2 regions of the Secundilactobacillus muriivasis genome follow, and region 1 is predicted to be linked to the other one. Evidence: a T-box and tRNA genes for the amino acid it is inferred to sense, from the RefSeq annotation. Region 1 holds a T-box; the other holds one or more tRNA genes.
The links. The T-box of region 1 lies ahead of leuS (leucine--tRNA ligase). A T-box ahead of a tRNA ligase gene usually reads a tRNA of that ligase, here a tRNA-Leu.
Positions count from the first base shown of each region.

Region 2: it encodes a tRNA-Leu, which carries the amino acid that the T-box ahead of leuS (leucine--tRNA ligase) is inferred to sense. The anticodon was not compared.

Region 1 covers NZ_BAABMI010000028.1:4,069-20,644, reverse strand. Annotated here, with positions in the region: gene purD (phosphoribosylamine--glycine ligase) at 1-680, opposite strand, end outside; gene purH (bifunctional phosphoribosylaminoimidazolecarboxamide formyltransferase/IMP cyclohydrolase) at 764-2,293, opposite strand; gene purN (phosphoribosylglycinamide formyltransferase) at 2,294-2,857, opposite strand; gene purM (phosphoribosylformylglycinamidine cyclo-ligase) at 2,853-3,890, opposite strand; gene purF (amidophosphoribosyltransferase) at 3,892-5,346, opposite strand; gene purL (phosphoribosylformylglycinamidine synthase subunit PurL) at 5,331-7,547, opposite strand; gene purQ (phosphoribosylformylglycinamidine synthase subunit PurQ) at 7,552-8,223, opposite strand; gene purS (phosphoribosylformylglycinamidine synthase subunit PurS) at 8,220-8,477, opposite strand; gene purC (phosphoribosylaminoimidazolesuccinocarboxamide synthase) at 8,490-9,200, opposite strand; gene purK (5-(carboxyamino)imidazole ribonucleotide synthase) at 9,229-10,350, opposite strand; gene purE (5-(carboxyamino)imidazole ribonucleotide mutase) at 10,334-10,816, opposite strand; gene leuS (leucine--tRNA ligase) at 11,324-13,747, opposite strand; T-box leader at 13,819-14,026, opposite strand; gene ACYVR3_RS07630 (DUF960 domain-containing protein) at 14,108-14,416, opposite strand; gene ACYVR3_RS07625 (MDR family MFS transporter) at 14,502-15,971, opposite strand; gene metK (methionine adenosyltransferase) at 16,099-16,576, opposite strand, start outside.
Region 2 covers NZ_BAABMI010000068.1:6,132-22,707, forward strand. Annotated here, with positions in the region: gene ACYVR3_RS14015 (GntR family transcriptional regulator) at 1-616, shown strand, start outside; gene ACYVR3_RS14020 (WecB/TagA/CpsF family glycosyltransferase) at 1,452-2,192, opposite strand; gene ACYVR3_RS14025 (nicotinate phosphoribosyltransferase) at 2,340-3,812, shown strand; gene nadE (ammonia-dependent NAD(+) synthetase) at 3,868-4,692, shown strand; gene ACYVR3_RS14035 (cation-translocating P-type ATPase) at 4,950-7,604, shown strand; gene ACYVR3_RS14040 (hypothetical protein) at 7,617-8,051, shown strand; gene ACYVR3_RS14045 (Tex family protein) at 8,226-10,391, shown strand; gene ACYVR3_RS14050 (SprT family protein) at 10,384-10,848, shown strand; gene ACYVR3_RS14055 (homoserine dehydrogenase) at 10,862-12,136, shown strand; gene thrB (homoserine kinase) at 12,140-13,021, shown strand; tRNA gene ACYVR3_RS14065 (tRNA-Leu) at 13,119-13,203, shown strand; gene ACYVR3_RS14070 (HAD family hydrolase) at 13,290-13,925, shown strand; gene ACYVR3_RS14075 (PTS sugar transporter subunit IIA) at 14,023-14,442, shown strand; gene ACYVR3_RS14080 (PTS system mannose/fructose/N-acetylgalactosamine-transporter subunit IIB) at 14,439-14,942, shown strand; gene ACYVR3_RS14085 (mannose/fructose/sorbose family PTS transporter subunit IIC) at 15,084-15,881, shown strand; gene ACYVR3_RS14090 (PTS system mannose/fructose/sorbose family transporter subunit IID) at 15,895-16,576, shown strand, end outside.

The sequences.
Region 1 (16,576 bases):
GCCCCCATTCCACCGGTGTTAGGTCCCGCGTCACCATCACTCAACCGTTTATGATCTTGAGCAACCGGTAACGTCATAAATTCGGTGCCATTCACCATCGCAAACAGTGAGAATTCTTCGCCGTCGAGGTAATCTTCAATTAATAACTTTGTCTGATCACCAGCCATAAGTTGCTTAACGGCTTGCACCGCCTCCGATTGCGTTTTCGCAATGATAACCCCTTTGCCGGCGGCTAATCCATCTGCCTTGATCACTAACGGTGCCGGTTGCTGGGTGACGTAACGTAATGCTTTATCCGCATCAGTAAACTCTTGATAGGCGGCTGTTGGCACCCCACTATCAGCCATAATGCGCTTGGCGAACGTTTTAGAGGACTCTAACTGAGCCGCTGCTTGCTGCGGGCCGAACACACGTAGTTGGCGTTCTTGAAATGCGTCAACGATACCCCGAGAAAGTGGTTGTTCGGGACCAACGACCGTACAGACAACGTCTTGTTGTTCGGCAAAATCAGCCAATGCTTTGAAATCGAGTTCATCAATTTTAACCGGAATCACCCGGTCCATTTTTGCCATCATTGGATTACCGGGTGCGACGTAGACCTGTCGGGCCGCCTTTTTAGCCAAAGTTTGCGCTATTACATATTCCCGACCACCGCTACCAATCACTAACCATTTTTCCATGTCGATCCCTCTTTCATTAAATGTATGTACACGAAAACACCCAGTCTCCTAAAATGATCCCCGGTGTTTTCAAAGGTGCCTGTTTAGTGTTTGAAGTGACGGACGCCCGTGAAGACGAGGGCAATCCCATATTCGTTCGCTTTGTCGATTGATTGCTGATCCTTGATACTGCCACCAGGTTCAACAACTGCCTTGATACCGTTTTGAGCCGCAAACTCAACGCAATCATCCATTGGGAAGAATGCATCGGAAGCAACGATGGCATCCGCAAAGCCCGGTTTGTCCTTCGCTTTATCGATTGCAATCTTAACCGAATCGATTCGGTTCATCTGACCGGCACCAACCCCAAGCGTTTGGTGATCAGTTGTGACGACGATAGCGTTACTCTTCACATGTTTAACAACGGTTTGACCGAATTCTAACGCTGCTAATTGAGCCTCGGTTGGCTGAGTTTCAGAAACCACTTTAAAGTCTGAAATTGTTTCGTGAGCCGTATCCGCTTCTTGATACAGTGCCCCACCCAAAACCGTGACCGTATCCTTGTGATCTGCCTTTACTTTACCAAAGTCGAGTGTCAACAAACGCAGGTTCTTCTTCTTCGCCAAAACAGCGTAAGCATCATCATCAAAGGCTGGTGCAATGATGATTTCCAAGAACAGGGCGTGCATTTTCTCAGCGGTGGCCAAATCGACTTTCCGGTTCAAGGCGATAATCCCGCCAAAAATTGAAATTGGGTCAGATTCGTAGGCTAGATTCCATGCTGACAACAGCGAATCACTCACGCCAATGCCACACGGATTCATGTGCTTCAATGCAACTACCGCTGGTTTGTCAAAATCAGCAATCATCCGCAAAGCAGCATCCGCGTCCCGAAGGTTATTGTAAGATAATGCCTTCCCGTGTAACTGAGTCGCATTAGCCAGTGAATACGTATCTGGAATTGGTTCCTTATAGTAGGCGGCCTTTTGGTGACTGTTTTCACCATAACGCATATCTTCGACTTTTTCGTAAGTCAACGTTAACTTTTCTGGAAACTCTTCGGTGGTCATGTAACTGGCGATCAACGCATCGTAAGCAGCCGTCTGACGAAAGACTTTGGCTGATAATTCGCGGCGATATGCTTCATCCGCAGTGCCATTATCAAATTTTTCGATAAATGATGCGTAATCGGCCTGATCCGTAATGACCGTTACATCCCGGAAGTTTTTAGCAGCTGCCCGAAGCATCGATGGGCCGCCAATATCAATTTGTTCGATGGCTTCGGCATCCGTTACACCGTCCTTTTGAATCGTTTCTTTAAATGGATACAAATTAACACAGATGACATCAATTGGATCAATGTGGTGTTCCGCTAATTTCGCCATGTGTTCCGGATCGTCGCGTTTAGCCAAAATACCCGCGTGAATGCGTGGATGTAACGTTTTGACCCGGCCATCCAGCATTTCTGGAAAACCAGTTACATCTTCAACAGCAGTTGCAGCAACGCCTGCATCCAACAGCGTTTTCAGCGTACCGCCAGTGGAAATCACCTTAAAGCCACGGTCAGTTAACTGTGATGCAAATTCAACGATCCCTGTTTTATTAGAAACACTCAACAATGCTAATTTAGCCAATTAAAGCACTCCTTTTTCAATTAAATAACGAACGGTATTTGGATATAACTCGTGTTCAACAGCGTGAATCTTTGCTTCTAACGACTCAAGCGTGTCATCTTCGTCTCGATGAACGGGCGCCTGTTCGATAATTTCACCAGTGTCAACACCATCATCAACAAAGTGAATCGTGACCCCGGTTACTTTGACCCCAGCCGCATACGCATCATCGATGCCGTGACGACCTGGAAATGATGGTAATAGCGCTGGATGAATATTAATAATTTTCCGTGGAAAGGCCGCCAACAACGTTTTACCAACGATTCGCATGTACCCTGCAAGTAATAAAAAGTCGACTTTATAAGGTACTAAATCATTTAAAAGTTGCTGTTCTCGTTGAACCTTACTAACACCACGATGAACTTCGGACAGCACGACTGGAATGTTGTGCTCGGCAGCCCGCTGAACAACTCGTGCATCCGCATGATCGCAAACCACGACCGCAATCTCGATTGGTAAACTAGCGTTGATCAATGCCTCAAAGTTAGTCCCGTTACCGGAAGCAAATACCGCTGCCCGCTTAATTTGCGTATTCGACTGGTTTCTCACGCCGGTTCACCACCTTACCGATAACTTGGAATGGCGTTGTTTGTTGCGTTAACGTCGTTGTGACTTGTTCAACTTCGGTCGCTGGGGCCACTAAGACCATCCCGATACCCATGTTGAAGACTTGACGCATCTCGGCTTCCGAAATTTGCCCCTGTTCCTGTAAAAAATTAAAGATTGCTGGTACTTGCCAGCTAGTAGCATCGATTTCAGCAGTCAATTCATCCGGAATCATGCGACCTAAGTTATCTGCTAGGCCGCCACCGGTGATATTCGCCGCGGCGTGAAGTCGTCCGGCTTGCACAAGTGGATAAACACTGTGATAGTACAGCGTTGTTGGGGTCAGTAACTCGTCAATTAAGGGTTGGGTTAAGGTTGGGTACGTGTGGTTCAGATCAAGCTTCGCGTCAGCAACAATTTTCCGAACAAGTGAATATCCGTTGGAATGAATACCGCTGGATGATAAGCCAATTAGCACATCACCAGCCTTTACTTTTTTGGCGCCTAATAGGGCAGCTTTATCGGCCAAACCAACCGCGAACCCACTCAAATCATAATCGTCATTCTTGTAGATACCCGGCATCTCAGCCATTTCACCACCAATTAGGGAAAGTCCCGCTTGGCGACAGCCTTCAGCAATACCTTTGACAACTGTTGTGACCCGCTGTGGATCCAAACTACCAAGACCTAAGTAGTCTAAGAAAAATAGCGGTTTTGCCCCTTGCGCTAACACATCGTTAGCGCACATGGCGACAAGGTCGATGCCAATGGTCTCATGCTTGTTGGCCGCAATCGCTAACATCAGTTTCGTCCCAACGCCGTCCGTTCCAGAAATCAGGACAGGTTGTTGGTATTGGCCCATTAACCCGGTTAATTCATATTCAGCGCCAAAACCGCCTAATCCATGCAGGACGTTTTCGTCGTGGGTTTGATTCACAATTTCCTTAATATCTTGAACCGCTGTTTCGCCAGCATGGATGTTGACACCGGCTTCTTCGTATCGACTTGCCAACTTAATTCGCTCCTTCGTACAATCCTAATCGAGTGACTTCAGCATCAAATCCGGCTTGATAATCATAGAGTGGGGTTGGATAGTTGCCATCAAAATATGCGGTACATAGGCCATGATTGGCACTATCGTTCAACGCGCCAATCGATTCAACCAAACCATCGACACTGAGATAGGCTAATGAATCAGCCTCAATCAGGTCCCGAATCTCATCGACCGTGTTGTTGGCGCCAATCAGTTCTTTCGTTGTTTGAATATCAATGCCATAGTAACAAGGAAATTTAAGTACCGGTGATGCAATTCGAACGTGAACCGATTTAGCACCAGCGCGCTTCAGTAAGCGCACAATGTACTTACTTGTCGTTCCCCGTACGATGGAATCATCGACTAAAACAACGTCTTTGCCCGCAACCACCGATTTCACAACTGAAAGTTTCATTGAGACGCCTCGGTCACGTTTCGCTTGAGTGGGTTCAATAAAGGTTCGCGCAACGTACTGATTCTTGATCATCCCCATGTCGTAATGGATACCGCTGGCTTGGGCGTAACCAATCGCCGCTGAAAGCGAGGAGTTCGGAACGCCAATCACGACATCCGCTTTAACCGGATGCTCTTGGGCAACTTTGGCCCCCATCCGCTTCCGAGCATCATGAACGCTAATGCCACGAATAATGGAATCTGGTCGCGCAAAATAAATGTACTCCATCGAACAAATTGCCAGATGTGTATCAGTCGTAAAATGTTGAATGCTCATCCCATCATTATTCACAATGATAATTTCACCGGGTTCTACATCCCGAACGAAGGATGCGCCAACTTGATCTAAGGCACAGGTCTCACTACAGATCACAGTGCCACCATCTGGTAATTCACCAATGACAAGTGGTCGAAACCCGTTTGGATCAAGGGCAGCAATCATGGCATTGGGCGTCATCAGTAAGTATGCAAACCCACCGTGCACATGGTTAAGAGCGGCAATTAACTGACCCGCAAAACTCGGTTCGTTACTAGTTTGAATCAACTCTCCCAGTAATTCACTGTCGGAAGTAGCTTGAAAAGTGACACCCTTCGCCAGCAGTTCTTGACGAATCTGGTTGGCATTGGTGAGATTACCGTTATGGGCAAGCGCAAATTCGCCAACTTCTGGATGGTCGAATTGCATTGGTTGAATGTTTTCAACGCCGTGATTACCAGCGGTCGCATAGCGAACGTGGCCAATGGCGGCGTCACCTGTCAGTTGGTGAAGTGCTTCGGGATCACGACTGAAAACTTCGCCTAACAAGCCTAACCCACGGTGTCGGTGGAAGGTGCCTTGATCGTTACTCACGATACCCGCGCCCTCTTGCCCTCGATGTTGCAGACTATGCAAGCCATCGTAGGTAAGTTGGGCAGCGTTGGGACTCCCCCAAACACCGAATAACCCACATTCTTCATTGAGGCCTTTTACTTCATTAAACAATCCAACGCACCTCCGTACGTAGCTTTCAAAGCTGCCACATCAGCCACTAACTGCCCATCTGCCGTCTGGATGTTGAGTTCTGGTTGACTGGTGGTTGTACCTAAACGAGTTGCTTGTTCGCCAGCTAATTGTTCAAATGCAGCTTGGTTGGCCGGTGCGACACTGACCACGAAACGAGACTGCGTTTCAGCAAATAATTGGCGGTTAAGCAACGTTGTTGTCCCGGTTAAACCAAGTGTTTGACCAAAGAGCGATTCTGCAAGCGCAACACCGAGACCACCTTCACTCAAGTCGTGCGCACTATTCAGCAAGCCGCGCTTGATGGCTTGTTGAACCAACGTTTGATGAGCAGCTTCCGTTGCAAGATCAAAGTTAAGTGCACCAGATAAGTCACCAACTTGCATCTTTTGCAACTCGGAACCACTGAAATCATCACCAGTTTCACCAATGACGTAAACCAAATCACCAGCTTGTTTAAAGTCTTGGGTCGTAATTTGATCAATATCTTCAATTAAGCCCACCATCCCAATCATTGGGGTTGGGTAAATGGCTTGACCATCAGTTTCGTTATACATTGACACATTCCCGGAAATAACTGGCGTATCAAATTGTTGGCAGGCGTTGGCAATCCCTTGAACGGATTGATCTAATTCCCAGATACTTTCAGGATCATCGGGACTCCCGAAGTTTAAGCAGTCGGTAATTCCGATTGGAATGCCACCACTAGCAACGATGTTTCGAGCGGCTTCACTAACAGCAATTTGACCGCCAACGTATGGATCGAGGTAAATGTAGCGACCATTACAATCAGTTGTCATGGCAAGCGCCTTACGCGTATGCCGAACCCGAACAACTGCCGCATCGCTCCCAGGAGTAACTGCCGTGTTCGCTTGCACTTGTGAATCATACTGCCGGAACACAGACTGCTTTGATGCAATCGTTGGTTGAGCCAACAAAGCAGTTAAGGTTGCTTGAGGATCAGAAATTTCCGGTACAAATGCTGTCACCGGCTTTAACAACCGCTTTGGCTTTTCACTAGGTTGTTCGTGTTCAACCACGTCATCAACTAAGGTGGTCACTGGAACATCGGTCACGAGTTCACCATGTTGATACAGGCGATACTGACGATCTTCCGTCACGTGGCCAACGACCACAGCGTCAAGTTCGTAGCGATCGAAGATGTCAAGAACCGTTTGTTCCTCACCCTTTTTCACGCAAAGCAACATCCGCTCTTGCGATTCAGACAACATGATTTCGTAAGCACTCATTCCAGTTTCACGTTGTGGGACCTTGTCCAGATCCATGGTGACCCCAAACTTAGCTTTGGCCGCCATTTCAGCGGAAGATGAGACTAACCCAGCGGCACCCATGTCTTGAATACCCATTAAGATGTCAGAGTGATCGTGGATAATCTCTAGACAAGCATCCGTTAACAATTTTTCCATAAACGGATCACCAACTTGAACGGCAGAACGATCAGCTTCTTTTTCTTCACTAAATTCGTTAGAGGCAAAAGTGGCACCGTGAATACCATCACGACCAGTTTTGGCACCAACGTAGATGATGCTGTTGCCAGAACCAGTTGCCCGGCCCTTCTTTAAATCTGCTTGGTCCATCAGGCCAACGCACATCACGTTAACCAGTGGATTACCGTGATACACATCGTCAAACGCAATCTCACCACCAACGGTTGGAATCCCAATACAGTTCCCATAAGCCGCGATACCGGAGACGATTTCGCTTAACAAGTAGCGGTTCTTAGGATCCGTTAGTTCACCGAAGCGAAGACTATCTAACGAAGCGATTGGCTTGGCACCCATTGAGAAAATATCGCGAATGATGCCGCCAACACCGGTAGCGGCGCCTTCATAGGGTTCCACAAAACTTGGGTGATTATGACTCTCTGCTTTAAAAACGACCGCTTGACCATCGCCAATATCCAAAACGCCGGCGCCTTCGCCCGGCCCTTGGATCACACGACTACCGTCATTCCAGAACTTACGTAGGAATGGTTTCGAATTCTTGTACGAACAGTGTTCACTCCACATCACCGCAAACAAGCCGGTTTCAGTATAGTTTGGTAAGCGACCTAGTAATTTATCCGCAATGTAGTCGTACTCTTGTTCTGATAATCCCCATGCTTCGTATGGCTTTTGTTCCCGAATTTGTTCTGGCGTTGGTTCCGTTCGTAATTGTTGCATTAATTTACACCGTCCTTGCATTTGCTTGTCGAAGAGATTCAAAGACGCCCAGGCCATCACGACCACCTAAAATAGCTTCTACCGCACGTTCAGGGTGTGGCATCATACCGAGTACGTTACCCGCTTCGTTGGTGATTCCGGCAATGTCAGCGACACTCCCATTAGGGTTAGCACCGTACGTGAATGCGATTTGATGATTGGCTTTTAATTGGGCTAACATTGCATCATCACAATAGTAGTTTCCTTCGCCGTGCGCGATTGGTAACGTAATTTGGGCACCAGCTTCGAACTGGTTGGTAAAGGCCGTTTGGTTATTTTCAACGATCAGTGGTTCTGGTTCACAAATAAACTGCATGTTGCGGTTATGTTGGAGGGTGCCGGGAAGCAGGCCAGCTTCGGTTAAAATCTGGAACCCGTTGCAAATGCCCAATACTGGAAATCCCTCGGCAGCTAATCGTTTCACTTCCGTCATGACCGGCGCAAATTTAGCAATCGCGCCCGTTCGGAGATAATCACCGTATGAGAAACCGCCTGGTACCAAAACGGCGTCGAACCCGCTTAAATCGGTTGCCGTATGGGGAACGATGGTTGCCTCTTCGTGTAGCGCATCAACGATGGCGTAGTACAAATCTTCATCACAGTTTGATCCAGGAAAGCTCACCACTGCAAATTTCATTGATTAGCCAACTCCTTTACATCATAACGGTAGGTTTCCATGTTGGGATTGGCTAAAAGTCGATCACAAATGGCTTCAATCTCAGTTTCGGCATCCGCAGCTGAATCAGCGGACAAGGTGACTTCAAAGTATTTTCCTTGAGTCACAGCCGTTACGGTGTCAAAATCTAACCGGTGCATGGCGTCTTTAATCGCAACCCCTTGTGGGTCAAGAATCGAGGGCTTGTAAGTGACGTGAATTTGGGCAAGATACATTTGAAAAACCTCCTATTGAACGGCCGTTTGTAAACGTGCGAGAACGGTACGATAACCAGTCATAACGTCGCCGGTATGTTTCCGGAAAACGTCCTTATCCAATGAATCATGAGTCTTGGCATCAACTAATCGACATGAATCAGGTGAAATTTCATCACCGAGAATTAAGTTGCCATCAGCATCAAAGCCAAATTCAAGTTTAAAGTCGACTAACGTAATCCCGGCTTTATCAAATAACGCCTGAAGTGCATCGTTAACTTTAAGCGCTTGTTCCCGGACTAACTTAAGTTGATCCTTAGTGGCAATTTTGAGGGCGTGAATCTGAGAATCGTTGATAAATGGATCATCTAGTCGATCACTCTTATAAAAGAATTCTTGAACAGGTTCGTCAAAGCTTGCTAAATATTCTGTATCAAATTTTCGTTGGAAACTACCTGAAGCGCGATTTCGAATCACAACTTCTAGTGGCAACATCGTCATCTTTTTCACTAATTGATCACTCTCAGATAACTGTTTAATGAAGTGGGTTGGAATCCCCTGTTGACCAAGATAATTGTAGATTAAACAATCAATTTGGTTGTTGACGATACCCTTATCATCAACGTGTTCTTTCCGCTTACCGTTTAGTGCAGTTGCTTGGTTCAAATAATGTACCCGAATCACATTTTCATCGTCTGTTTCAAATAACTGCTTTGCTTTACCTTCATTAATCAATGTTGCCAATCTCTTCAGATCCCTTCTGATTATCTCATTATCTAAACTGATTCACAGATGCTAACAACGATTCAATGTTACTACCGGTAACGGTGATATGCCCCATCTTTCGGCCAGGTCGAATCTCAGCTTTCCCGTAGTCGTGCAGGTGCCATTCTGGATGTTGCGCCCAATCATCACGACCAGCCACCAACGCGTCACCAAGTAAGTTCACCATGACGGCTGGCTCAAACTGCTTAATCGCTGGAATCGGTAAGCCGCAAATACTACGGATATGTGCATCAAACTGAGAAACGTTGCAAGCCTCAATTGAATAGTGCCCTGAGTTATGTGGCCGTGGTGCCAATTCGTTGATCATGAGGCGGCCATCATCTAGCTCAAAAAGTTCGATGCCTAACACCCCTCGAAGTTGCAATGCTTCAGCTGTTTGACGCGCAATTTGATCCGCCGCCTGACGAACCGAATCATCAATTCGAGCTGGGACAATGCTGGTATGAAGAATGTGGTGTTGATGAATGTTTTCACTCACCGGAAATGTGATGACGTGATCTCGTCCATCTCGAGTCACCATGACGGAAAGTTCTTTAACGAACGACTGTCGTAATTCATAAATCCACTCGGTTTGATTAATTTCAGCTTCAATCTTAGCCCAATCGGTTTTGTCATTGATGTCGAATTGACCGTGGCCATCATAACCACCTTCAACCGTCTTGAGTAAGCCAGGTTGCCCGATGTCGTTAATGGCCGCTTGTAAGTCGGCCATTGATTTAACGGAAGCGTATGGGGTAACCGGTAGTTGATGTTGTCGGCAAAACTCTTTTTCTCGAAGTCGATGACTGGTGATTGCGAGCAACTCAATTCCCTGCGGAATCTGAGTTAACTCAGCGACCTGACTCAAACTAGCTTGATCGACGTTTTCAAATTCGTAAGTCAACACATCGCTTCGACGTGCTAGTTCGGTTAATGCTGCTTGATCATCGTAATCAGCGGTGAGTTGAAAATCAGCGACTTGCCCAGCCGGTGCGTTAGGTGTTGGATCCAACACCCCGACTTGATAGCCCATCGCCTTAGCGGATAGTGCCATCATCTGACCCAGCTGTCCGCCGCCGATAATGCCAATTGTTGATGGCGGCAAAATGGGTTTAGTGTAATTGCGCATTACTCTCAATGGCCTCCTCTGTCTGTCGCTTGCGGTAGGCCTGTAATTGTTGATCGACGTCTGAATCTTGAAGTGCAATGATTTCTGCGGCAAATAACGCGGCGTTCTTAGCACCCGCGTTGCCAATCGCCATTGTCCCAACTGGCACACCCGCCGGCATCTGAACGATTGAGAGCAACGAATCCATCCCGTTTAATGCGTGGGATTGAACGGGCACCCCGATAACGGGAACCGTTGTATTGGCTGCTAACATTCCTGGCAGATGAGCTGCCCCACCAGCAGCCGCAATGATCGTCTGATATTGTTCGGCTTTTGCAGATTCACCAAACTGTTGAAGTTCCTGTGGCATTCGGTGAGCAGAAATAACGTGAGTATCGTAACTAACATGTAATTCGGTAAGCAAATCAGCCGTCTGTTTGACAGTCGGCCAATCAGAAATTGATCCCATTACAAGCGCAACTTGCATCTTCAAAATCTCCTTCGCTTTTAGTACCCCTAGCGTACCAACTCAATTTAAAACTGTCAATACAAATCTCGAACTATTTTACCAATGATATATTCATCGTTCGGTTTTAGTGAAACGTTTTATCAATTATTTCTAATTGGTGTCGCGTCGTTTTACAGCTTGGTTTGTTTGGCTAATCAGTCTGTTGTTTGTGTCCAGCGTAAGTGTTGGGTGCGCTTTGGGTGTTGGCTGTTTGTCATCGCTTCGCTCGCCAAAGCCGCAGGAAAACCGGCGCTCTCGGGCTACAAAATTCGGCGTCGCTTAAACTGTAATTTCCGGGACTCCTGAAGTGACTGGAGCTTGTCAACCACGCGCTTTCTGGCCACCACGCCGAATGGCCAGATAGGCTTCTGACTTCGTCGAGTCGTGCTGCGCGAGACTGAGAGCTGCCTGCAAGGCGACAGCAACAAAAAAACGCCGACAGCAACAGCCATCGACGTTTTCCGATTTCATAGATTCAATTAAAAACTATTTGCCAACAACAATGTTGACGATCTTCTTAGGCACAACAATGACCTTCTTAAGTTCATGCCCTTCGGTGTAAGTCTTAACAACTTCATCCGCCAAAGCAGCTTCCTTAATCATGTCTTGTTCAGCATCCGCAGCCACAGTGACGTGCGCCCGAACTTTCCCGTTCACTTGGACAGCCAGTTCGACTTCGTCCACAACAAGCTTGGATTCGTCGTAAGTTGGCCACTTAGCGTAGGTGATGGTCTTATCGTGACCCATCAAAGCCCAGAGTTCTTCCGTAATGTGTGGTGCGATTGGTGACAGCATCTTCACTAAGCCTTCCATGTAAACCAATGGTAAGCTATCGGCCTTAAAGGCTTCGTTAACAAAGACCATCATTTGTGAGATGGCAACGTTAAAGCGAAGCGCCTGCATATCTTCGGTAACGGTCTTAACGGTTTGGTTGTAGATCAAGTCTAACTTACCGTCGTTGATCGTCGTTACTCGATCACGCAAGTGGTTGTTATCATCGATAATCAAGCGCCATACCCGATCCAACCAACGGTGGGCACCGGCAATTCCTTCAGTACTCCAAGGCTTGGCAGCATCCAATGGCCCCATGAACATTTCGTAGACCCGCAAGGTATCGGCACCATACTGATCGACAATTTCGTCAGGGTTGATAACGTTCCCCTTTGACTTGGACATCTTTTCGTGGTTAGTCCCCAAAATCATCCCTTGGTTAACTAGCTTTTGGAATGGTTCTTTGGTAGGTACAACCCCGATATCGTACAAGAACTTGTGCCAGAACCGAGCGTATAACAAATGCAAAACGGCATGTTCCGCACCACCAACGTACAAGTCAACGGGCATCCAGTATTTCAACTTCTCTGGGTCTGCTACAGCCTTGTCGTTGTGTGGATCCACGTAACGCAAGAAGTACCATGAGCTCCCAGCCCATTGTGGCATGGTGTTAGTTTCACGCTTCCCTTTACGACCGTTTTCGTCAACCACGTTGACCCAGTCGTCTAGGTTAGCTAATGGACTTTCACCAGTTCCAGATGGTTCCAATTGCTTGGCCTTAGGCAGGCGCAATGGCAATTCATCTTCAGGAATTAATGTGGTTTCGCCATCTTCCCAATGGATCACTGGAATTGGTTCACCCCAGTACCGTTGCCGTGAGAAGATCCAGTCACGCAAGCGGTAGTTGACCTTCTTGTGACCAGCATCGTGTTCTTCCAACCAATCAATAGCGGCATCAATGGCAGTTGCTTTATCCATACCGTTCAAGAAGCCAGAGTTCACGTGTGGGCCATCTTCAGTGAAGGCTGCTTCGTCAACGTTACCGCCTTCGATGACTTGCTTGATTGGCAAATCAAACTTTTTAGCAAATTCGTAGTCCCGGTCATCATGCGCTGGCACAGCCATGATTGCCCCAGTCCCGTATGAGGCTAAGACGTAGTCGCCGATCCAGATTGGCAGTTTTTCACCGTTGATTGGGTTGATACCGTAAGCACCGGTAAATACCCCAGTCTTATCCTTGTTCAAGTCAGTCCGTTCAAGGTCGGAACGACTCTCGATTGCCTTCTTGTAGGCGGCTACTTCGTCAGCGTGTTCTGGCGTCGTAATTTGGTCAACAAGGTCGTGCTCTGGCGCCAAGACCATGTATGAGGCACCAAACAACGTGTCAGGACGAGTCGTGTAAACTTCGACCTGCTTGTCTTCTTGACCCGCAACCTTAAAGAATACACTGGCACCAGTTGAACGACCGATCCAGTTACGTTGTTGTTCCTTAATGCTTTCAGGCCAATCAAGGTCATCCAAGTCATCGATCAAGCGGTCAGCGTAAGCCGTGATCCGCAAAACCCATTGGCGCATTGGTACCCGGTATACGGGGTACCCACCACGTTCAGTCTTACCATCGATAACTTCTTCGTTAGCCACAACGGTCCCGCCCATAAAGTCAGGGGCCCAGTTAACCATGATCTTGTCTTCGTAAGCTAACCCACGCTTGTAAAGTTGTTCGAAGATCCATTGGGTCCACTTGTAATAAGTTGGGTCAGTTGTGTTAATTTCACGATCCCAATCGTATGAGAAGCCCAGTGAGCGAATCTGACGTTTGAAGTTCTTCACGTTTTGGGCAGTGAAGTCCTTTGGGTTATGACCGGTCTTCAGCGCATATTGTTCTGCAGGTAAACCAAAGGCATCCCAGCCCATTGGGTGCAAAACGTTAAAGCCTTGCATCCGTTTCATCCGCGCAACAATGTCCGTTGCAGTATAACCTTCAGGGTGTCCAACGTGTAACCCCTGTCCTGATGGATATGGGAACATATCTAGTGCATAAAACTTAGGTTTTGCACTGTCATCAGCCGTTTTAAAGGTTTTATTTTCTTTCCAATAGTGTTGCCATTTGCGTTCAATAATACTGTGATTATAAGCCAAACCAACACGCTCCCTTTCTGAATTAAAACTATCTGAAAACTAAAAAAGCCTACAAGAAACCACTCAGTTTCTTGTAGGACGGAATATCCGCGGTACCACCTAACATTCCCGTACAACACGGGCGCTTTGTTATGCCATAACGCGGCATTCGCGTTTTAACTTACTTTGATTCAGTTAAAAAAACTCCGAGACGAGTTCGACGTCTTTCCCGGCGAATTCACAGCAACCATTCGCTTTCTTAACGGGGTAAAACATCTATTAGTCCTCATCAGTCCTTAATAGATTCGAATGTCTTTATGCTACCAAACGTTGACCGAAATTGCAATAGGTCTCAGATTAAACTCAGATTCATTCTGAAGTTTAACCAAGTGGTTCTTTCGGCAACATAATGATTTGATTACTGCCATCATCATACGCCCACAAAGCCGCCGGATAATCCGAGCTTGCGGGGAATGGCGTATCAAAACTGGCCACCACTTCGTTACCTTGTAAAAAGTCAAACCGCAAGCGGCCATCGTTCGTTACGAGGTTAAATCCAATGATTTCGTCTAATCGAAACATTCCTTTTAAATTATTATCAATAATATACCAGACCTGGTCGATGATTTCACCTGGCAACGCACTTACGATGCCGAAGCTAGCAAATCTAGGACGACTACTTTCAAACACATTGATCGTCTCACTTTCCTGTTAGATATCGTAATGCTTAGTATATCGCACTTCAGCACATTGCGCTGGCTTTCGGCTCAAAAAGTTAGTCAATTGCCTTAGGGTGTGACCGATCAAGACCATTGATGACGTAAGCTAATAAAATTAAACCGACGCCGATGATGAAAATCCAGTGCAGGCCACTGTATAAAATCTCTCGCAATGGCGCTAACAGTTTAGCTGGTAGTTCCGTGGCGGTTTGCGGATTGATCAGTTTATTCATCATGTCAAGCGTTGTCCCAGCATGCCGAGTCACGCCACGCACCATTTGAACGTTCATGACGATCCCAAATACCGCAATCATGACAGTCTGGCCAAGTGTTCGACTTAAGGTATTTAACGATGTAGCAACCCCAACATCCTTGGGTTCGACTTGACTTTGAACCGTCACGGTCGTAGTTGTGATCGTAATCCCAAAGCCAGTCCCACAAATTGCGGCAATCAGGAAAAACCACGCAAACGGGGTCGATTCTGGAACAAGCGCCATTGCTAGTCCGCCGACTAAGATGAAGCTTAAACTCAATTCAATGATTCGCTTTGGCGTTGTGACGAGTAGCAGTTTCCCGGCAACGAACGACCCCACGATCCACATCAGCGAGCTGGGCGTAATTGCAAACCCAGCCAGTGAGGCTGGTAAGCCAAGTAACCCCTGCGTCCAAGTTGGGAGGTAAACTTCAAAGCCCATCAAAAAACCGCTAATAAGCGCAGCTACTAAGTTTTGGGTAACGAAGGTTCGCTGTTTAAACAGCCCTAGCGGAATAATTGGGTTCACCGTTCGACCTTCGTGACGGATAAATAGGCCAAAACCGCCAATTGACACTAAGAAACTCACGATTAAAATTGGCCAATTAAGTTGGGTTTCACCCATGACTTGAAACCCGTACATCAACGCCAGGAGACCAACAGAAAGTAATAAACTTCCTAAAAGGTCCAGTGGTTGATGACTCGTTCGCTTGGTTTCCTTCAAACAAACGCCAATCATGACCATTGCCAATAGCCCCACCGGAATATTGATAAAAAAGATCCAGTGCCAAGTCAGTTGGTCAACGATAAAGCCCCCTAACAACGGGGCAACGATTGACGCAATTCCCCAGGCCGATCCATTAAAGCCCATCACCCGCGCTCGTTTTTCAAACGGATAGATATCGGCAATGATCGTAAACGAAATTGGCATGATGGAGCCAGCACCGATACCTTGAACTGCGCGCCAAATAATAAGTTCGGTCATATTCTGTGCCAGTCCAGATAACGTCGAGCCGATAATAAAAATCGCCAAACCAGTTAAAAACAGGCGCTTTCGGCCGAACATGTCGGATAGTTTGCCGTAAATCGGGGTCGCAATCGCGTTTGTCAGCAAAAAGATGGAGAATACCCAGTTCATCAGTACGACACCGTGAAGATCCCCCACAATTGTTGGCATTGCGGTTGACACGATTGTCCCCTCAATGGCAGACATAAACGTCGCAATAAAAATGGCAATTGTTACCAGCGGCACATTGGTTGTATTTGACTTCATTTTCTATTCCTCGCTTTGCGTTGGCCCGCACCCCCAACGCAGATTGAGAGCCAATTGCTCCCGCCACAAAAATAACGACCAGCTATAAAAGTTGATCGTTATGCTTAAATCAAATTTAATTCAATAATTACCGGTTCAAGGCTGAAGTTAACTCATCAACCTTGTCCGTGTGTTCCCAAGGTAAGTCGATATCAGTCCGACCAAAATGCCCGTAAGCAGCGGTTTGTTTGTAAATTGGCCGCTTCAAATCAAGCATCTGAATAATCCCAGCTGGACGTAGATCGAAGACCTTGCGAACTGCCGCCGTTAAATCACTTTCAGCAACATCACTGGTACCAAACGTGTTAACGGAAACTGAAACGGGTTGCGCAACCCCGATTGCGTAGGCCAGTTGCACTTCAACTTGGTGTGCTAATCCGGCAGCAACGATGTTTTTGGCAATGTAGCGAGCTGCGTAACTTGCGGAACGGTCAACCTTAGTGGCATCCTTCCCAGAGAAGGCCCCACCACCATGGTGCGCATAACCACCATAGGTATCAACGATGACCTTCCGACCAGTCAAACCAGCGTCCCCTTGAGGACCCCCGATGACAAATCGGCCAGTT
Region 2 (16,576 bases), on a different contig from region 1:
GTCAGAGCGTGAATTGGCGGTTCAATTTAACGTGAGCCGAATGACGTTGCGGCAAGCGATTCAAACCTTGGTTGAAGAGGGAATTTTAGAGCGCTTTGTGGGCTCCGGCACGTTTGTTGCCAACCAAAAAGTGCAAGAGAAGATGTCGGGTGTGACCGGGTTTACGGACCTGATGCTGGCGCAAGGAAAGCAACCTTCTAGCAAAACCGTCTCGTATCACGTTATGAGTCCTTCATTAAGTGAAGCTGAAAAGTTAAAGCTGAAGGATGACGAAGAAGTCCTTCGAATGGAACGGGTGCGTTACGGCGATGATGTGCCGATTAGTTTTGAAGTGGCCACGATTCCAGTTGAAATCGTCGATGGTCTGTCAAAGCCTGAAGTGACGGATTCGTTATATCGAACACTGGAAACGAAGAAGAATATGATTCCAGGCCATGCCAAGCAAATGGTTTCAGCATCGTTGGCCTCAGAACGCATTGCTGAATTCTTGGACATCAAACGTGGCGACGCCATTTTACGGCTCCGCCAAATCTCTTATCTCCAAGACGGCCGACCATTCGAATACGTTCGGACGCAATATGTTGGCGAACGATTTGAATTTTACCTTGAAAAGTAGCCTGATTAACAAAACCGCCTCACCGAAATCCGGTGAGGCGGTTTTTATGTGCTTATGTTTGTATCCAGCGTAAGCATGTGTAGTTTGTGAAGTACAGTGATTCTGGTTTTCTATAGTGGAAGAATACCGCGGGAGGCTCCGGCGCTATGCGAGGCTGGAACGCAGTGGCGGGCCTACGAGCTAGGAATGGCTGAGAACCGCCATGCCGGATCTCTCCGGACCCGCGTATGACTAAAGCACTCGCAGCCCGAACCCCACGGACTACGACTGCTTAAGTCATACCGACACTGCTGAGCCTCGCGCGCCTCCGCCTCCCGCTACATAGTGCGCTGTTAGCAGCCAAAACCGTTGGCTGTCACATGTTGAAGTTGACGAAACTGTGTACCGGCAACATTAGACGATAACGCGACAACTGCAGAAGTAATTGTGATCAATGTTCAGTAACCGCAATGAACCAACTGCTGAGCTTCATCAGTTAACCGTCACGTTTATGCTGATTTGATAAGATAACGTTGCTGTTCAACGCATTTTGAGATGTTCTGCGATAGTGCCGAACTACGCAATGTGAGATGAAGGTAAGCGACTAGGTGTATGCTGTGTCGCGATGATTGGTGGTTGTTGGTGCCCTTCCGACAACCGCCAATCATCGGGGACAAATGTAAGACTCGCATGGGTTTGGGCGAGGCTTACATTTGAGGTCTGAGACCGCCCTTTGGCTCAGGCCGGCCCCACAGCAGGAACCTAGTCGCTTACCGGAATCGTCAGTTCACACAAATCACATTTCACAAACTCACATCAATGATGCTTACGCTGGACACAAGCGACAGTAGAATTACTACTTTTGCCGCAACTTCCGCGCCTCGCGTTTAACTGTGCGCAGATAACGTGGCAGTACCAGCATCCGTTTTGCGCGGGTGGGTTCGCTAATGAGGCGGTAAAACCATTCAAGTCGATGTTCTTGGAAGAACTTCGGTGCACGTTTGGTATGGCCGCTAAGCACGTCGAAGCTACCGCCGACGCCCATCCAGAGACCGTGGTTGAGGTGCTGGTATGCGGCAATGAGTTCTTCTTGTTTTGGGAAACCAACGGCTAAGAAAACCATGTCTGGTTGCTGTTGCGCAATATCGTTAGCAATTGGTGCGAAATCGTCAAAATAGCCGTTTCGAGCGCCGAGGACTTTCAAATGAGGATATCGGTCAGCGACAACGCGCTTTAGGTCGGTGATCACCTCTTGCTTAGCCCCAACAAAGTAAACGGAGCGTTGGTGTTGGTTTCCCCACGCGAGTAAAGCCAACATGGTGTCGTAGCCGGTGATCCGTTCGGGGAGCGGGGTCTTCAAAATTTCGGCACCCTTAATGATACCGATGCCATCGGGCGTTACATAATCGGCCGCTTCCAACAACGTTTGATAACTTGGATGCTGCCGGGCGTACATAACGATTTCGGGGTTAGCAGTCACCACGAAAGTTGTTTGCCGGATGTCGATTCGGTGTTCAACAGCATCGAGAAAGGCTTGCTGAGTTGCGTTAATAAATGGAACGTTGAGTACGTTTACAATTGGAAATTCTTGTGACATAGTAACCACCTATTCTGATAGAAAGAAAACGCCTGATTCGATGACGTCCTTCTTGATTAATGATAAAATAGTAGCTATAACAAAAGCGTGTTCCAAATGGATCAACTTAAGCTTTGGAACCGGTAAGCAGACAAGGGAGTTGCAAGTATGGCAAAGCAGTATCCAGATGATAGCACAACGTTACATACGGATGCGTATGAACTAAGTATGATTCAAACTTACTTTGAAAAAGGCATTCAAGATAAACGTGCGATTTTTGAAGTGTATTTTCGACAAATGCCGTTCCGAAATGGGTTTGCGGTTTTTGCGGGACTTGAACACATTATTCATTATATCGAAAACTGTCACTTTACGGAAAGTGATATTGCGTATTTAAAAGAAACTGAGGACTTTTCACCCGCGTTCTTAGATTACCTCGCTAATTTTAAGTTTAAGGGAACGATTCGGTCGGCAGTTGAGGGCGAATTAGTCTTCAATAACGAGCCGATGATTCAAGTTGAGGGACCGTTAGCGGACTGTCAGTTAATTGAAACGGCGGTTCTAAACATCGTTAACTATCAAACCCTGATTGCCACGAAGGCTGCTCGAATTCGCTCGGTTGCCGGTAACGACGGCATCATGGAATTTGGGACACGTCGGGCACAAGAGTTTGATGCGGCGATTTGGGGAACTCGGGCCGCTTACATTGGTGGTTTTGATGCCACCTCAAACGTTCGCGCTGGGAAGTTGTTTGGCATTCCAATCAGCGGAACGCACGCGCATGCGTTAGTTCAAACCTATGGCAACGACTACGATGCCTTCCGCGCTTACGCAGAAACGCACCGCGACTGCGTATTTCTCGTGGATACGTACGACACCGTTAAGAGTGGTGTGCCAAGTGCCATTCGAGTCGCTAAAGAAATGGGCGACAAGATCAATTTCCAAGGTGTTCGAATTGACTCAGGCGATATGGCTTATCTATCAAAGCGGGTTCGCGAATTATTGGATGAAGCCGGATTTACGGATGCCAAAATTTACGCTTCCAACGATTTAGATGAAAAAACGATTATGTCGTTGAAGATGCAAAATGCCAAGATCGATGTTTGGGGCATTGGGACCAAGCTGATCACGGCATTTGACCAACCCGCCCTTGGCGCCGTCTATAAGATGGTGTCCATTGAAAATGATCAAGGTGAGATGCAAGATACCATCAAACTGTCTAATAACGCCGAAAAGGTCTCAACTCCTGGGCGCAAGCAGGTTTGGCGGATCACCAAGAAGGCGGATGGTAAGTCTGAAGGGGACTACATCGCGTTGTGGGATGAAGATCCACGGCAAGCGGAAGAACTCTACATGTTCCACCCAAGTTACACTTACATCAATAAGACTGTAACGGCGTTTGATGCCCGACCAATCTTACAACCGATTTTTGACGAAGGACGTTTGGTTTACCAACAACCAGAGTTGAAGGCTATTCGCGATTTGTGTCAAAAGAATCAGGAATCACTTTGGCCAGAATACAAGCGGGATCTGAATCCGCAAAAATACCCAGTGGACCTCTCCCAGAATTGTTGGGATAACAAGATGGCCCTGATCAAATCAATTCACGATTACGTCAAAACCATTAATTTTAACGAGTAGCGTTGCTCACGACTCACAGCCTTGGACACGTCTCAAACAAAGGAGCAACGAAAGTATGAGAGCATTGCAAGCAGAAATTATTCAGGCTTTAAAGGTTCAACCGACAATTGATCCAGAGGCTGAAATTCGCCGAAGTATTGATTTTCTAAAGTCCTACCTGACGACTACTGGGTTAAAAACCTTGGTGTTAGGCATCTCCGGTGGGCAAGATTCGACGTTAGCCGGAAAATTGAGTGAACTTGCGGTAACTGAATTGCGGGCCGAAACTGGTGACGACTATCAATTTATCGCAGTACGCTTGCCATATGGCGTTCAGGCGGATGAACCGGATGCGATGGCAGCCATCAAGTTTATGCAGGCGGATCGGGTTGAACGCGTGGACATCAAAGCGGCGACCGATGCCGCTGTCGTTTCGGTTGAAGCCAATAACGAAACCATTACCGATTTTAACAAGGGCAACATTAAAGCCCGTCAACGCATGATCGCACAATTTGCGATTGCTGGCGCTAATCAGGGCGCCGTTGTGGGCACTGACCACGCAGCGGAGGCGATTACCGGGTTTTACACCAAGTTTGGCGACGGGGCCGCGGACATTACCCCAATCTGGCGACTCAATAAGCGGCAGGGGAAGCAATTACTCAAAGCGTTGAAGGCCCCCGCCCATCTCTATACCAAAGTGCCAACCGCCGATCTTGAAGAAGACCGACCGGCATTACCAGATGAAGTAGCCTTGGGGGTTTCGTATGATGACATTGATGACTACCTAGAAGGTAAGTCGATTGATGAACAGGCTGCCGAAACGATTGAGAACTGGTATGTGAAATCGCAACATAAGCGTCATTTACCAGTGACAGTGTTTGATACGTTCTGGAAAGCTTAATCTTTTACGTAATCGACACCAAACATTTACAAAATATTTACATGAATTTGGTATGATGGTTAAAACAAAGTAACGTTGGTTGCCGTAATTAAAGGCGACTGGCGTTGCAAACAGTGTACGACCATGAGGGAGTAACCAGCAGATTCTTCTGTGACTGACCCGTCAGCAAGGGATGACCAATCTCCGGGGAAGTCTTAAACGGTGAGACTTATAACGATCACATGACGTGGGTAACCGCGAAAACAGGAGGGTTTATGATGGCGGAAAAATCATGGTATCAGCTAACGGTTCAAGAACTGTTGGCTAAATTGGCAACTCGGGAATCTGGCTTAACAACGGATGAGGTAACGACAAGACGGGAACAGTACGGTGAAAACCGGCTGGCAGCTAAACGTCAAACAACGTTGATTGAGAAGTTCATTGCGCAGTTTAAGGATTTTATGATCATAGTACTGATCGTAGCGGCAATTGTGGCTGGTGCGACTGGTGAGATGGTTGATGCATTAATTATCTTAGCCGTTGTGTTGTTGAACGCAGTATTCGGTGTTTTTCAGGAGGCCAAAGCAGAGGAGGCCATTAATTCCTTAAAGGAAATGGCAGCGCCCGTCGCTCAGGTTGAACGTGACGGTGAGGTTGTGACTGTTAAGAGTAACGAATTGGTGCCGGGTGACGTTGTTCACTTGGAGGCGGGTGATATTGTGCCTGCTGACTTACGGTTACTTACAGCTAATACGATGCGGGTTGAAGAATCTGCGTTGACTGGCGAATCAGTTCCGGTGACTAAACGAGCTGACGTGTTGACTGACGCTGATTTAGCGTTAGGCGACCGGGAAAACTTAGCTTACATGAACACGAACGTGACGACTGGTCGTGGGAGTGGGGTCGTGATTGCAACGGGGATGCAGACTGAAGTTGGTCGAATCGCCGGCATGATCGATGCCGCAGAAGAAACGAAGACGCCATTACAAGAAAACTTGACTCAGTTAGGGAAATGGCTGACGATTTTGATTCTTGTAATTGCCGTTGTGGTGTTCTTGATTGGGATGCTTCGCGGTCAAGAATCCGTTGTGGATATGTTATTGACAGCCATTTCATTAGCGGTTGCGGCTATTCCGGAAGGGTTGCCCGCAATCGTGACGATCACGTTAGCGTTAGGGACGCAACGGATGGCAAAGCGTAAAGCCTTGATTCGACGTTTACCAGCGGTTGAAACGTTGGGGAGTACCGATATCATTGCTTCGGATAAGACCGGGACGTTAACGCAAAACAAGATGACTGTGGAACAGCTGGTGCTTGATGGCACGTTAACTGATGCTAAAGTAGCTGACGTACCAGCTGATTCACCGTTAGCGTTAGCAATGATGTTGAACAACGATACGAAGTTTACGGATGCTGGTTTAGGCGGTGATCCAACTGAAACCGCACTGGTTCAATATTATTTGGATCATGACGTTGCGGCCCAAACGGTGATTGAAACCCACCCACGAGTTGCTGAAATCGCCTTTGATTCTGAGCGAAAGTTGATGTCAACGTTTAATCAGACTGCAGATGGTCAACTGGTTCAGTACGTTAAAGGGGCTCCGGATCAATTATTGACCCGGGTCACTCGCATCTTGGATCATGGTCAAGTTCGGCCAATTACGGCTGCCGACCGTGAACAACTCTTGGCAACTAACCACGAGTTAGCGACACAAGCCCTTCGCGTTTTGGCGTTTGGGTATCGACCACTCGATGCCGTGCCAGAGCCGTTGACAAGCGAACATGCCGAACAGGACCTGATCTTGATTGGCTTAATTGCGATGATCGATCCCGAACGGCCAGAAGTGGCGGCTGCGGTTGCTGAAGCTCATAGTGCCGGAATTCGCCCAATTATGATCACGGGTGACCACAGAGATACGGCGCAAGCAATTGCTCGCCGGTTGGGCATTTTAAGTCCGGATGGTGATGATGATGACCAAGTGATCACTGGAGCTGAATTAGATGCTATTTCGGATGCGGATTTTGAAAAACGGGTGGCAAATTACTCAGTCTATGCGCGGGTTGCACCTGAACACAAGGTGCGAATCGTCAATGCTTGGCAAAAGCAGGGGAAGGTCGTCGCGATGACCGGTGACGGCGTTAACGATGCGCCAGCCTTAAAGGCGGCCGACATTGGTGTCGGCATGGGCATCACCGGGACCGAAGTGTCAAAGGGTGCCAGTGATATGGTCTTAGCTGACGACAACTTCTCAACGATTGTGGTAGCGGTGGAAGAAGGACGTAAGGTCTTCTCCAACATTCAAAAGGCCCTTCAGTACCTCTTATCGGCCAACATTGGGGAAGTCTTAACCCTGTTTGTCATGACGCTGTTAGGGTGGCAAATTTTAGCTCCCGTTCAGATTTTATGGATCAACTTAGTAACGGACACCTTCCCAGCCATTGCACTGGGGCTTGAACCGGGCGAACCAGATATTATGAAACGTAAACCACGGGGACGAAGCTCGAACTTCTTCTCGGGTGGCGTTTTCGGGAACGTCTTGTATCAAGGACTTTTGGAAGGCCTGATCACCTTGAGCGTTTACGGAATCGGGTTAGCTTTCCCAGTGCATCAAAGCGCAGAACTTGCACATGCGGATGCGTTAACCATGGCTTTCGCAACGTTAGGTTTAATTCAATTGTTCCACGCGTTTAATTCAAAGACGATTCATCAATCAATCTTTAAAGTTGGGTTATTCCGTAACCGGGCCTTGAACTGGGCAATTTTAGCCGCGTTCTTATTACTGGCAGCAACGATCGTTGTGCCAGGCTTTAACACCGTCTTCCACTTAACACCGCTGAGCGGCAGTCAATGGGGAACGGTATTGGGCGCCGGGGTTGTAATGATTGCAATCGTCGAAATTGTGAAGTGGTGCCAACGCCGCTTACTCAAATAGGAGGAAGTTTTTATGAAACCAAACAACATGTCAAGCTACTTACCAGTGTTAACGCAAATTATTGAAAACACGGACAAAACCGGTGGTGAGATGAACGCCGATTTTGAACAATTGCGTCAAGCTATTGATCAAGATCAGGTTGCTGGTCTTGGAACGGAGACGTTAACAACCATTAAAGCAACGTTCCAAAAGGGGACGGATACCTATACGCAAAACCTTAACCAACTACAACAAGCAAGTGTACCGGTTCGCATTTTGGGCAAGCACAAGCAACTTGTTTCAGCTTACCGTAACTATGCTGAAGCGTGTCAGGCAATGGTCAATGCGATTGATCCAGAGCAGCAAACAGTTGATGTTGAAGCCTTCAATACCTCAGAACACGAACAAGAAAACATGATGGAAAAAGTAACCAATGCGGCTCAACGGATTATGTCAACTGTCATGTAACGTTTGAATAGTAGTGACGAGGAAAGGTCCAGCCGCTTCGTCAATAAAAATCCCAATGGTTGTCAGTAACCGTTGGGATTTTTTAAATGGGAAAAAGGTTAACTTTATGAGATAGCCGTGAGGGAATCCGAGTGGCATGGTATAATGAATTAATTCTAGTGAAGGGTGTCAGATATGGAACCAGAGATTGTTGAACGTGTGAAGCAGACGCTATCACAGTATAAAGCACGACAGGTTGAGACGACATTGAAGTTACTGTCAGAAAACAATACGGTACCCTTTATCGCACGGTATCGAAAGGAAATGACGGGCAACCTTGACGAAGTCGCCATTCGTGAGATTCAAGACGAGGCCAACCGAATCACGAAGTTGCAGCAACGGAAACGTGAGGTACTGAACCAGATTTCGGAACAGGGTAACCTGACGCCAGGCTTAACCAAGCAGATCAATGCGGCAACGCAACTGCAACAGGTTGAAGACCTCTATTTACCATATAAACAAAAACGACAAACGAAGGCGGAAATTGCTAAAGCGGCCGGGTTGATGCCGTTCGCTCAATGGATACTGCAGTTTCCAACAACTGGCATTGAAGCCAAGGCCAAGCAATTTATTAACGATGAGGTTACTGATGTGTCAGCGGCACTCGCTGGCTTACACGAAATTTTGACCGAAGCCATCGGTGAGCGGGCACAATTTCGGGAGTGGGTTCGGCGGTATACGGCCCGAAATGGTCAGTTAACAAGTCGGTTAAAGCGAAACGGGGAGTCACTAGATGACGACCACGTTTATCAGCTTTACTACGAATTTGAAACGCCACTAAAACAGGTTAGCCATTACCAAACGCTGGCAATCAACCGCGGTGAAAAAGCCAAAGTGTTGACGGTGAAAATTAAAGTTGATGAGGACGCCATTTTACAGTATTTAAACTTTCAATTAATTGGGCGCCATCATGGGCCAGCGGTTGAGATCGTAACGGCGGCTTATAAAGATGCCTATAAACGGTTTATCGGGCCAGCGATTGAACGTGATTTGCGACGAGAGCTAACGGATGGCGCTCAGACCCATGCGATTCAAGTGTTCGGTGATAACTTGTACCATTTGTTGATGCAAGCACCGCTTAAAAATCACGTGGTAATGGGCTTTGATCCGGCTTATCGAACAGGCTGTAAATTGGCCATTATGGATGGTAACGGTAAATTTCTGGCTAAGCAGGTCATTTATCCGCACAAACCAGCCCCTGCTCAAAATCGAGAAGCCGCAATGCCAGCGTTTTTAAAGTTATTGACGGATTATCAGGTTGATATGATCGCCATCGGTAACGGTACGGCCAGTCGGGAATCAGAACAGTTTGTGGCCGATGCGATCAAGCAAATGAAGCGGCCGGTCCGGTATACGATCGTCAACGAGGCGGGGGCTTCAGTTTACTCGGCTAGCAGCGTTGCGCGCAAGGAGTTTCCGGACTTTAACGTTGAGGAACGGTCCGCTGTCAGCATTGGTCGGCGACTACAAGACCCATTGGCTGAGTTGATTAAAATTGATCCCAAATCGGTGGGCGTTGGTCAGTATCAGCATGATGTTGCCGAGAGTGCGTTGGATGAACAATTGGACCGGGTCGTGGAAACGGCTGTTAATCAGGTCGGCGTCGATTTGAACCGCGCGAGCGTTGAGTTATTGACCCACATTTCGGGATTAACCGCCCGGACCGCTACCAATATTGTGGCTTATCGGGATGAAATTGGAACGTTTACGACCCGCGTTCAGTTGAAAAAAGTGCCGCGCCTGGGACCTAAGGCCTATGAGCAATCGGTTGGTTTCTTACGAATCATTGGCGGAAAAAACATTTTGGATAACACGGATATCCATCCGGAAAGTTATCCAGTGGCCAAGCAGATTTTGAAGCACCTTAACGTGACGTTAGCCGATGTTGGCACGTCAAAAATGCCGACCGGATTACCGGCAACCGAATTAGCCACGATGAGTCAGTTATTCGGGGTTGGTAACACAACGCTGACCGATATTTTAGCAGGCTTACAGCGTCCTGGTCGCGATTTACGGGATGAGATGCCGGCACCAATTTTGCGGACCGATGTGTTACAAATGGCTGATTTAAAACCCGGAATGGAATTGCAGGGTACGGTACGTAACGTCGTTGATTTTGGCGTTTTCGTTGATATTGGGGTCAAACAGGATGGGTTGGTGCACATTTCGCACTTGACCAAGCACTTTGTTCGCAATCCGGCGGCAGTGGTGTCTGTGGGCGATATTGTCACGGTTTGGGTCCTATCAGTAGACGAAGACCGGCACCGAATCCAACTTTCAATGGTGGCACCAGATGACTGATGCAGAATTACAACAGCTAGTGGAACGTATATCGTTAACGTCGTTTGGAAAACCGTTCCAACACCGAGCCGTTTTTAACGCGCGGTTGAAGACGACGGGCGGCCGTTACCACTTAGATGACCATCATATTGATATTAACCCGAAGATGCTAACGGCATTTGGTGAAGACACCTTAATTGGAATCATTAAACATGAGTTGTGTCATTATCACTTGCACTTAGCGGGGCAGTCTGGCAAACACGGGACGCCCGCGTTTAAGCAATTATTACAAGCAGTAGGTGGTTCAAGGTACGCACCAAGACTGGAACCACCAGTTAAACGAGCATCGAAACGGCGCCTCGTTTATCGGTGCTCACGATGTGGTCAGCTTTACGAACGCCAGCGACGAATTAATCTGGATCGGATGGTCTGCGGTCGTTGTCGGGGACGGTTACAATTAATTAAAAAAGTGAATTAGAAGAGGTGGGGCAATGGTGAAAACAATCAAAATTGGCTTGATCGGTTTGGGCACGGTGGGAAGCGGTGTCGTTCGGATCTTAAAGGCCCAGCGTGACTTGATTCAACAACAAACGGGACTCGTGTTTGAGGTGACGCAGGCAATTGTTGCTAATCCGGAACGGCAACGGGATGCTGATTTGCAGACGGTGTCTTTGGGTACGGATGCGACTCAGTTATTTAACGACCCAACGCTAGACGTCGTGGTTGAAGTGATGGGCTCGGTTGCTGGTGCTAAACCCTTGATCGAACAGGCACTAAAAGCGCATAAACACGTGGTAACGGCCAACAAGGATCTGATTGCTCAGTATGGCGAACCGCTGGCAGAACTCGCAAGTCAAAATGGCGTGACCCTGCGTTACGAGGCCAGTGTTGCCGGTGGTATTCCGATTCTGCAAACTTTGCGGACCGTGTACACGGCGGACCCGGTCACTGAAATTGCCGGGATTCTCAACGGAACGACCAACTTTATTTTGACGCAGATGGACGAACAGGGGCTGACGTACGATCAGGCGTTAGATGAAGCTAAGGAACGCGGGTTTGCTGAAACGGACCCAACCAATGACGTTGACGGGTTTGATGCTGCCTACAAGTTGGGCATTTTAACTAAGATGGCGTTTGGTATCTCAGTGGCTCAAGATGACATTGACATCACTGGAATTCGGGAACTCGACATTAACGATGTTCGAGCAGCCCGTGCTTCAGGTTATGAACTTAAACTGGTGGGCATCTCCAAACAAACCCCGGCTGGCCTGCAACTCGCCATTACACCAATGGTGATCCACGAAGATCGGCCACTGGCAAAAATTAAAAACGAAAATAACGCCGTTTGGGTGAAGAGCACCAATATCGGAACGGCGCTGTACGTTGGTCCCGGTGCCGGTCAGCTACCAACTGGTAACAGTGTGGTGACGGACTTGATCCAAGTGGGTAAAGCAATCGATCGTGGCAACCAGGCCGAACCATTTGCGCTCAAACAATCGTCAGTTAAGCCCGCAATTGTGAAGGGCAATCAAACTTACTGGCTATTGGTTGCCGCACCGAACCCAAACAGCTTAGCCGATAATTTAAAGCTGATGTTTGAAGGGGTTCAAGTGAGTCAGCCCGATACGATTCGGGGATTAGATCCGCATCAAACGCTCACCAGTTTTGAGATTCAACTGCCACAACCCGTAACAACGGAGCGGTTTATTAACCGCGCCCAACGGTTGGGACAAGTCATTGCAGCATATCCAGTATTGGAGGACTAGAGAATGGGTAAAATTATTATTCGCGTACCAGCAACTTCGGCCAATATGGGCCCCGGGTTTGATTCGATTGGGGTGGCTTTTCACCTGTATTTGACCGTTATCATCGAAGAAGAAACTGAACGCTGGCGGGTCAATCATGCGCTTGGGTCTGACGTACCAACTGATGAGACAAACTTGATCGTCAAATCCGCGTTGGCCGTTAATCCAGATCTCAAACCACACCAGTTGACCGTGATGTCAGATATTCCGGTGGCGCGTGGGTTGGGGAGTTCTTCAACCGCTGTGATTGCCGGACTAAAAATCGCCAACGCATTGGGTGAAATGAATTTGTCACTTGACGAACAGGTCACGATTGCCGCTAAAATGGAAGGTCATCCGGACAACATTGCCCCAGCCCTGTTAGGCGACGTGGTGATTGCGGACTTTGATGGCGAAACAGCTGCCACGGTGAAACTGCAGATGCCAGACAATCTGAAGGTTCTGGCGTTTATTAAGAACCAACCACTTTTAACTTCAGACAGTCGTAACGTGTTGCCAGAACAGTTACCGCTTAAACAAGCAGTGATTGGGAGCAGTGTTGCCAATCTACTTGTGGCCTCGCTGGCGAGTGGTAATTGGGAAATGGCTAGCAAGATGATGGAAAAGGATGAATTCCATGAAAAAGTTCGGACGGCGTTGGTCCCTGAACTTCCCGTTATTCGGCAAGCCGCTCATGAATTAGGGATTTACGGCACTTATTTGAGTGGTGCCGGTCCAACTATCGCGACGTTTGGGACGGAAGCACAATTATTAGCGCTACGTCAAAAATTAACTGATATGGATCTTGCTGGCAGTCTGCGAATCTTTGACATCGATCGTGAAGGAACGACGGTCAATGCCGAGTAAAATCGGTTAAACTCACCTAAATTTCAACAAATATTGAATAATCTTCAAATAACTATTGTCAACAGGGCATAATTCTGGTATATTATTTCTTGTTGATGCGGCCATGGCGGAACTGGCAGACGCGCAAGATTAAGGATCTTGTCGGGGTAATCCCGGTGGAGGTTCGAGTCCTCTTGGCCGCATATCTAAGCTCGGAGGGATTTGACTGATAAGTTGAATCCTCCGAGCTTTTTCGTTAGGTTATTTTGAAGTGAAAAGAGCGATGATAGTGAAAACTTTTATTTTTGACATTGATGGCACATTACTTGATACAGAAGCGATGTACATGAAGGCGTTAGATCAGGTGCTTCGTCAGCACGATATTCACCATTCTTACGAGAAGTTAGCCGAAACCTTCGGCATTACCAGTTTAGATGCTTTAAAGCGCTTAGCGGTCCCAGAATCACTGATTCAGCCGATTCTGAGTGAATGGGCAGCAGCGATTCCAGCATTTCAACGAGAAGTTCACGTTTACGATGGCATCGAAACGATGTTGCAGCAATTAAACGCTGTTCCGGGCACTCAAGTTGCTATCATGACATCGAAGCAGAAGTTTGAATTCGAGCGCGATGTGACGCCGCTGGGACTCGACCAGTACTTTAGTGAGTTCGTCTTCTTTGAAGATACGAAGCGGGGCAAACCGGCGCCAGATCCCATTTTATTGGCGATGAAGCGACTTGATGCGGATCCGGCTCAGACTGTCTACATTGGCGATACTCAGTATGATCTACAAGCTGCTCATGCTGCCGGTGTGAAGTTTGGTTTGGTAGCTTGGGGCGCCAGAAAACAGCCCGGCGTTAGTGCTGCCGACTATGTATTGGCCTTTCCAGATGAAATTGTGTCGCTCACCACGATGACCGATTAAGGTGCCGTGACCGGTAGCTGGAAGCGCTACAATGTGCTATTATTAACAAAGTAAAACGAACAGAAATTAACCATATTTTTTAAGAGGAGGCGCCAACATGATTGCCATTATTATTGCTAGTCACGGCAACTTTGCCACTGGTATTTTGCAATCAGCAACCATGATTTTTGGCAAGCAGGCGAAAGTTAAAGCAGTGACGTTCCAAGCGCAAGAGGGACCCGATGATTTGTTGGGTAAATACCAAACTGCGCTGGCTACCTTTGAACCAACGGATCAGGTGTTATTCCTGATCGATTTATGGGGTGGGTCACCGTTTAACGTTGCTAGTCGAATTGTTGCCGAAAATTTTGACCGCATGGCGTTACTATCAGGCCTTAATTTACCGATGCTGATTGATGCGTACACCATTCGGGAACAACCGCTAGATCGAGTGGTTAGCCATTTGGAAAAGAGTGGCCGACAAGGCATTCGACATCTAGAATTGCCCGATGATAATGAGGAGGATGACTTAGCGTGACAATGGATATTCGCTTAGCGAGAATTGATAGTCGCCTGCTGCATGGGCAGGTTGCGACTGTTTGGACTAAAACGGTTACCCCGAATCGAATCCTCGTTGTATCTGATCAGGTCGCCAAAGATCCGTTACGTAAAACTTTAATTACGCAGGCGGCACCACCTGGCGTTAAAGCAAACGTCATTACGGTTGCTAAGATGCTTCAGATTTATCAAGATCCCCGGTTTGACGCATTTAAAGCGTTACTCTTAACGGAGACGGCTCAGGATATGGTGGCGTTGGTCAAGGGCGGCGTTGATTTCAAACAAATTGGGATTAACGTTGGGAGCTTGGCTTACCGAGATGGCATGACGGTCGTGACGGATGCTATTGCGGTCGATAGCGCAGAAGCAGCGGCATTGCACTACTTAGCAACGGAAGCTGGTTTGGCGGTCACCGCTCAAAAAGTGCCAGCTGATCGGCAGCAAGCAATTGAACCGTTATTGGCACAAAAGGGCCTGTAGGTCAGTTGCCTAGATTTAAATGAACTTAAATTTGATAAATGAACAGCGGAAAATCCGGATGATTTGAACGTTAATCATTGGGATTTTTTCGCTTATATGGCCGGTATTGATGAGTACCGAGTAACTGGAAGGAGACGTGACGTGAGTAGTTTAGCAATTATTGGGTGTTTAATAGTGGCGTTTCTAGCCGGTGTAGACGGTATCTTGGATGAATGGTCGTTTCAACAACCTATCGTAGCGGGCACGTTGATGGGCATCGTCACGGGCGATATTTCGGCGGGGATTCTATTAGGTAGCAGTTTGCAAATGGTGACGTTGGGCTGGATGAACATTGGCGCTGCAGTGTCTCCTGACGTTGCCTTGGCAGTCGTTGCACCAGCGTATCTAGTCTGTGGCCCCGCACAGTTACCGTTAGCTGTGGGCGTTGCGCTGGCGATTCCGTTTGCGCTCATTGGTCAAGGACTCACCGTACTCGTTCGGCGGTTAGTGTCTCGGTTAGTTCACCGAGTTGAACGAGACGTTGCCGCAGGGCATTTAGAACGCGTTACCCAAGGACATTTGTTGAGTTTGGTCCTTCAGGGGTTACGGGTCATGGTACCGGTTGCGTTATTGTTGTGTATCCCAACATCGTTGATTCAATCGTTGATGGGGGATGTGCCTGCACTTGTCACCAATGGGCTGGCAGTTGCAGAAGGGTTTATCGCAGTGGTAGGTTACGCCATGGTGATTCAAATGATGGCAACTAAGCAACTCTGGCCGTTTTTCTTCCTGGGATTTGCGCTAGCGGCAGTTAAGGGCCTGAGTATGCTGTCCTTAGGCATGATTGGGCTGGCCATTGCGATCATCGTAGTGAGCTATTCATCGCAGCAGCAACCACCACAGGCAGGTTCAGGCGACGATGACTTGGATGATTTAGATCGAGAATTAGAAGACTTATGATGGGAGGTGCGAGATGGGTGAACCAGTTCGGTTAACGAAGGGCGATTTAGTAAGTATTTTTTGGCGGTCGAGCTTTGAACAGGGGTCGTGGAACTACGAGCGGATGCAAAATCTCGGCTTTGCCTACATCATGGTGCCAGCAATCAAGCGGTTGTACGATCAACCAAAAGACCAGCAGGCGGCGATGCAGCGGCATTTAGCGTTCTTTAACACGATGCCGTACATGCAATCAACGATTACGGGCGTGGTCCTGTCCATGGAAGAACAGCGTGCTAATGGTGGCTTGATTGAAGCCGAAGACATTAACAATGTCAAAGTTGGCATGATGGGGCCGTTAGCCGGTGTTGGTGACCCTATTTGGTGGAGCACGATTCGGCCGGTACTGGCGGCATTTGCGGTTGGTTTGGCCAATAGTCAGGTTGGCATCGTCGGCCCATTACTATTCTTTATTGTGTGGAATGCACTTCGGTTGGGGTTTAGAGGCTACACCCAAATGCTGGGCTACCATTCCGGCTTAAACATTACTCAGTACCTAAGCGGCAATCTCTTACCTCGTCTGACTCAAGGGGCTTCAATACTGGGGATGTTTATTATGGGCGCAGTTGTCCCACGTTGGACGGTGATTAACTTTCCGACGATTGTTGGTAGCGGGCGTAATGGGGTATCGATGCAGTACGTTTTAAATCAAATCCTAC